Regions from separate parts of the Streptomyces sp. NPDC057950 genome, predicted to be linked through region 2. Evidence: predicted binding sites of a transcription regulator. Region 2 holds the regulator's gene; the other holds the start of a gene.
What was found. The regulator HrcA, encoded in region 2, represses chaperone genes, less so after heat shock. The targets are predictions, from matches to a motif close to TTNGCACTCNGNNNNNCNGAGTGCNAA.
Positions count from the first base shown of each region.

Region 1 (3,371 bases), on a different contig from region 2:
GGTGCCGCGCACCTCGTCGAGCAGCGCGCGGCCCTCGGGGGTGAGCAGGGAGGCGAAGGAGACGTCGTTCACCGGCCCATTGTCGGTCAGTGTGGGCCAGTCGGTGGACGGTGCGCGTCCGGTCGCGGTGTCGGGGGCCCTCAACGGGCCGTGACCTGGAAGGATCCGACACCATGCGATCAGTACGACAAGCCGATAAAAATGACGCGAACCGGACGAGTGTCCGAAGCGGGATCGCCGCCCTCGCCGTCATCGGCCTCGCCCCCGGCAGTGCAGGCGGCGAGGCCGCGGAGCCGAGGGCCGCGCACGGCCCGCGGATGACGAGCCTGTGAGAGGCGGGGCGCCGGCTCCGGCCGCCCGATCGCGTGCACGGGCGGCCGCCGCACTGGCCGCACTGCTCGCCGCCGTCCTGCTGGCCGGCTGCGCCCAGTCCGTGGACCCGATCGAGCGCCTGGGCAAGAAGGCCGCGCAGGAGGTGGGCCGGACCCACCCGCACGGTCCGGCCTCGGCGACGTACCGGCGCTGGGGGCTGTCCGCCCCGCTCGCCCCGGCACCGCGGCCGCCCGCCCGCAGGGGTGTGCGCCGGGAGCGGACGGGGCTGGTCCCCGTCGTCGGCCGCGTGCCCACCCACGACAAGGTGGTCTTCCTGACCTACGACGACGGAGTCGAGCGCGATCCGCGGTTCGTCGACATGGTCCGTGAACTGCGGCTGCCGGTCAGCATGTTCCTCACCGACCATGTCGTCGGACCCGGCTACGGCCACTTCGCGCGGCTGCGGGAGGTCGGCGCGAGCGTGCAGAACCACACCCTCGACCACGCCTCGCTGCGCGGGCTGCCGTACGCCGGCCAGCGGGCCGAGATCTGCGGCCAGCAGGACAAGCTCAAGGCCCGCTTCGGCATCCGTCCCCGGCTCTTCCGGCCCCCTTACGGCACCTACGACGCCACCACCCTGCGCGCCGCCGCCGACTGCGGGGTCGCGGCCGTCGTCCTGGGCAGGGTGGCCGACACCCACCGGCTGCGCTCCGGCGACATCCTGTCCGCTTCGGGGGAGCCGAACCTCGTCGCGGCGACCACCCGGCTCCTGCGCCGCATCCAGGCGGAGGGCTTCACCCCGGCCCGCCTGGAGAACTACCTCTGAACTTCCGGCGCGGGCGGCCGCCTTCGGGGGTGCGGCTTTCGGCGCGGGCCGGCCCTTCGACGAGCGGGCCCGCGCCTCCCGGCGCGGGCCCGCGTCTTCAGCCCGTCCGGCGTTCGAGGACGAGGCCGTCCAGGCCGGAGCGGGGGTCCGGGGACGGCAGCCCCCGGAGCGACGCCCGCACCGGCGAACGATGCCCCGAACTCCACGCCACGCCGCGGGCCTTTGGCACTCCGCTTGACCGAGTGCTAATCGCGGTCATAGTCTCAGGCCTGGCACTCCCCACTGGAGAGTGCCAATAGCGACGGGCAGGTCCGGCACCCGCGACGACGGATCCACCTGGTCGCCACCTCAGACAGTTAACCCCGTGAGATCTCCGAAGGGGGAGGTCGGATCGTGACGACCACCAGCTCCAAGGTTGCCATCAAGCCGCTCGAGGACCGTGTCGTGGTCCAGCCGCTGGACGCCGAGCAGACCACGGCTTCTGGCCTGGTCATCCCGGACACCGCGAAGGAGAAGCCCCAGGAGGGCGTCGTCCTCGCCGTGGGCCCGGGTCGCTTCGAGAACGGCGAGCGCCTGCCGCTCGACGTCAGCACCGGCGACATCGTGCTGTACAGCAAGTACGGCGGCACCGAGGTGAAGTACAACGGCGAGGAGTACCTCGTCCTCTCGGCCCGCGACGTGCTCGCGATCATCGAGAAGTAATTCACCACAGTTCTGCAGTGAACTGCGCCCCTGGCCCCCGCGACCTTATGAAGCCGGGCGCTGGGGGCGCGGTTCGTTTTCACCCACGTTTTCCGAGAGGGCTGAACCGCTCCCATGGCGAAGATCCTGAAGTTCGACGAGGACGCCCGTCGCGCCCTTGAGCGCGGCGTCAACAAGCTTGCCGACACCGTCAAGGTGACGATCGGTCCCAAGGGCCGCAACGTCGTCATCGACAAGAAGTTCGGCGCCCCTACCATCACCAACGACGGCGTCACCATCGCCCGCGAGGTCGAGCTCGACGACCCGTACGAGAACCTCGGCGCCCAGCTGGTGAAGGAGGTGGCTACCAAGACCAACGACGTCGCGGGTGACGGTACGACCACCGCCACCGTGCTGGCCCAGGCGCTCGTCCGCGAGGGTCTGAAGAACGTCGCCGCGGGTGCCTCCCCGGCGCTGCTCAAGAAGGGCATCGACGCCGCGGTCAAGGCCGTGTCCGAGGAGCTCCTCGCGACCGCCCGTCCGATCGACGAGAAGTCCGACATCGCCGCCGTCGCCGCCCTGTCCGCCCAGGACAGCCAGGTCGGCGAGCTCATCGCCGAGGCGATGGACAAGGTCGGCAAGGACGGTGTCATCACCGTCGAGGAGTCCAACACCTTCGGTCTGGAGCTGGACTTCACCGAGGGCATGGCCTTCGACAAGGGCTACCTGTCGCCGTACTTCGTGACGGACCAGGAGCGCATGGAGGCCGTCCTCGAGGACCCGTACATCCTCATCCACCAGGGCAAGATCTCCTCCATCCAGGACCTGCTGCCGCTGCTGGAGAAGGTCATCCAGGCCAACGCCTCCAAGCCGCTGCTGATCATCGCCGAGGACGTCGACGGCGAGGCCCTCTCGACCCTGGTCGTCAACAAGATCCGCGGCACGTTCAACGCCGTCGCCGTGAAGGCCCCCGGCTTCGGTGACCGCCGCAAGGCCATGCTGGGCGACCTCGCCACCCTCACCGGCGGTCAGGTCATCGCCGAGGAGGTCGGCCTCAAGCTCGACCAGGTCGGTCTGGACGTGCTGGGCACCGCCCGTCGCGTTACGGTCACCAAGGACGACACCACCGTCGTCGACGGTGGCGGCGAGCACGACGCCGTCGTGGGCCGCGTCAACCAGATCAAGGCCGAGATCGAGAACACGGACTCCGACTGGGACCGCGAGAAGCTCCAGGAGCGCCTCGCGAAGCTGGCCGGCGGCGTGTGCGTGATCAAGGTCGGCGCCGCCACCGAGGTGGAGCTCAAGGAGAAGAAGCACCGTCTGGAGGACGCCATCTCCGCGACCCGCGCCGCGGTCGAGGAGGGCATCGTCTCCGGTGGTGGCTCCGCGCTCGTCCACGCGGTCAAGGTCCTCGAGGGCAACCTCGGCAAGACCGGCGACGAGGCCACGGGTGTCGCGGTCGTCCGCCGCGCCGCCGTCGAGCCGCTGCGCTGGATCGCCGAGAACGCCGGCTTGGAGGGTTACGTCATCACCTCCAAGGTCGCCGAGCTCG
Region 1 covers NZ_JBHVPP010000018.1:31,700-35,070, forward strand. The annotation lists gene ACFVTC_RS27530 (methyltransferase domain-containing protein) at 1-72, opposite strand, end outside; gene ACFVTC_RS27535 (polysaccharide deacetylase family protein) at 329-1,138, shown strand; gene groES (co-chaperone GroES) at 1,532-1,840, shown strand; gene groL (chaperonin GroEL) at 1,955-3,371, shown strand, end outside.
Region 1: the regulator HrcA is predicted to act here: its motif matches at 1,361-1,387, upstream of groES (co-chaperone GroES).

Region 2 (3,371 bases):
CCACCAGGCCCGGGTCCGCGGGGACCTCGGGCACCGGCTCGGGCTTCTTCCACGGCGGGGTGAGATCCGGAGAGTACTGGCGCATTCGGATGACGATAGGAGAACCGGCGGGGCGATGGCGGGGAGATCCCTACGACACGCCGAAACGTGTCGCCAGCGCGTCCCGCTGGGCCCGGACGAACGCCGCGTTCACCACGGCCCCGTGGCCGGGCACGTACACGGCCTCGTCGCCGCCCAGGGCGAGCAGCCGGTCCAGCGCGGCCGGCCAGCGGGAGGGGACGGCATCGGGACCGGCCTGGGGCTCACCCGACTCCTCCACCAGGTCCCCGCAGAAGACGACCTCCGGGGAGCCGGGCGCCCCGGTCACCAGGACCACCAGATCGTGCGCCGTGTGGCCGGGACCCACGTCCGCCAGCAGGGCCCGCACACCGCCGCCCAGGTCGAGCGTCCGCTCGCCCGACACGGAGTGCAGCGGGGGCACCAGGGCGCCCGCGGCCTCGGCGGCGTCACGCGGGTCCAGGCCGTGGCGTACGGCGTCCACGCGCAGTTCCTCGCCCTCGTGCGCGAGGACCGCGCCGAGGCCGGCCGCCCCGAACACCCGCGCGCCCGTGAACGCCGCCGCGCCGAAGACATGGTCGAAGTGCGGGTGGGTCAGTGCGAGGTGCGTCACGTCCCGGTCCGGGCCGAGGAGCCGTCGCGCCTCGGCGCGCAACCGTGCGCCCTCCCCGAGGCTCGCTCCCGCGTCGACCATGAGCGCCGAGCCCCCGCCCACCACCAGCCCGGCCGTGCAGTCCCAGCCCGCGAGCCGCCGCCGCCCCACGTGCGGGGCGAGCTCCTCCCACCCCGGCTCTTCCCAAGTCACCTTCATGCGGTGACGCTAGCCGGAGGGCGGACGCCGGTGAGACATCGCGGGACACGTCGGCATACGTGCACAAGATCGCGGGCCCGCCCTTGCCGGGGCCGTACCCACCGGCCGTACACTGAGCCGGGGAATGCTGGCACTCGCACGCGCTGAGTGCCAAGCGAGGCGACGAGGGACCGACATCTGGAGGTGTGCGCGATGCTGAGTGAACGCAGGCTCGAAGTGCTGCGCGCCATCGTCCAGGACTACGTCGGCACCGAGGAGCCGGTCGGTTCCAAGGCGCTGACGGAGCGGCACCGGCTGGGAGTCTCCCCGGCCACGGTCCGCAACGACATGGCCGCCCTGGAGGACGAGGGGTACATCGCCCAGCCTCACACCAGTGCCGGGCGCATCCCCACCGACAAGGGCTACCGGCTCTTCGTCGACAAGCTCGCCGGCGTCAAACCGATGACCGGGCCCGAGCGGCGCGCCATCCAGAACTTCCTGGGCGGCGCGGTCGACCTCGACGACGTCGTCGGGCGGACCGTGCGGCTGCTCGCGCAGCTGACGCGGCAGGTCGCCGTCGTGCAGTACCCGTCGCTGACCAGATCGACCGTGCGCCACGTGGAGCTGCTGTCCCTGGCGCCCGCCCGGCTGATGCTCGTCCTGATCACGGACACGGGGCGGGTCGAGCAGCGCATGATCGACTGTCCGGCGCCGTTCGGGGAGACGTCCGTGGCGGATCTGCGGGCCCGGCTCAACAGCCGGGTCGCGGGCCGCCGCTTCGCGGACGTCCCGCCGCTCGTCCAGGACCTGCCGGACGCCTTCGAGGCGGACGACCGGGGTACCGTCGCGACGGTGCTCTCCACCCTTCTGGAGACGCTCGTCGAGGAGACCGAGGAACGTCTGATGATCGGCGGCACCGCGAACCTGACCCGCTTCGGGCATGATTTTCCCCTCACGATCAGACCGGTGCTCGAAGCGCTGGAGGAACAGGTCGTGCTCCTCAAGTTGCTTGGGGAGGCGGGGGATTCGGGCATGACCGTACGGATCGGTCACGAGAACGCGTACGAGGGACTCAACTCCACGTCCGTGGTCTCCGTCGGCTACGGTTCGGGCGACGAGGCAGTAGCCAAACTCGGCGTGGTCGGACCGACCCGCATGGATTACCCGGGAACGATGGGAGCGGTACGAGCGGTGGCACGGTACGTCGGACAGATCCTGGCGGAGTCTTAAGTGGCCACGGACTACTACGCCGTGCTCGGCGTGCGCCGCGACGCGTCCCAGGACGAGATCAAGAAGGCTTTCCGGCGGCTCGCACGCGAGCTGCACCCGGACGTCAATCCCGATCCGAAGACGCAGGAGCGGTTCAAGGAGATCAACGCCGCGTACGAGGTGTTGTCGGACCCGCAGAAGAAGCAGGTCTACGACCTCGGCGGCGACCCGTTGTCCCAGGCGGGCGGCGCGGGCGCCGGTGGCTTCGGCGCCGGTGGCTTCGGCAACTTCTCGGACATCATGGACGCCTTCTTCGGCACGGCGTCGCAGCGGGGCCCCCGGTCGCGCACGCGGCGCGGCCAGGACGCCATGATCCGGCTCGAGATCGAGCTGGACGAGGCCGCCTTCGGCACGACGAAGGACATCCAGGTCGACACGGCCGTCGTGTGCGCCACCTGCAGCGGTGAAGGCGCCGCGCCGGGTACCTCCGCCCAGACCTGCGACATGTGCCGCGGACGCGGTGAGGTGTCCCAGGTCACGCGGTCGTTCCTGGGCCAGGTCATGACGTCCCGTCCGTGCCCGCAGTGCCAGGGGTTCGGCACCGTCGTGCCGACCCCGTGCCCGGAGTGCGCGGGTGACGGGCGGGTCCGGTCCCGGCGCACGCTCACGGTCAAGATCCCGGCGGGCGTCGACAACGGCACCCGGATCCAGCTCGCGGGCGAGGGCGAGGTCGGGCCCGGTGGCGGTCCCGCCGGCGACCTCTACGTCGAGATCCACGAACTGCCGCACTCGACCTTCCAGCGTCGCGGTGACGACCTGCACTGCACGGTCACCATCCCGATGACCGCGGCGTCGCTCGGCACCAAGGTGCCCCTCGAGACCCTCGACGGCCTCGAGGACGTCGACATCCGGCCCGGCACGCAGTCCGGGCAGTCGATCCCGCTGCACGGGCGCGGCGTCACGCATCTGCGCGGCGGCGGCCGGGGCGACCTCATCGTGCATGTCGAGGTCACCACGCCGACCAAGCTCGACGCCGAGCAGGAGCGCGTGCTCCGGGAGCTGGCGCAGCTGCGCGGCGAGGAGCGTCCGACCGGGCAGTTCCAGCCGGGCCAGCAGGGCCTTTTCTCCCGCCTGAAGGACGCGTTCAACGGCCGCTGACCCGGACGGCGACGGGCAGGGGCGGCGGGGACGGAAAAGGGCCGTGGACCGTCCGCCCCGGCGGCCCACGGCGGGCGGAAGGCCGGATTTCGGACTTGTTCGGAGGACGTGACAACATGCCGTCATGTCCTCCGCACTGACCGATCTCTTCCCTCAC
Region 2 covers NZ_JBHVPP010000003.1:172,700-176,070, forward strand. The annotation lists gene ACFVTC_RS07630 (DUF3097 domain-containing protein) at 1-85, opposite strand, end outside; gene ACFVTC_RS07635 (MBL fold metallo-hydrolase) at 131-868, opposite strand; gene hrcA (heat-inducible transcriptional repressor HrcA) at 1,061-2,077, shown strand; gene dnaJ (molecular chaperone DnaJ) at 2,078-3,214, shown strand; gene ACFVTC_RS07650 (nitronate monooxygenase) at 3,339-3,371, shown strand, end outside.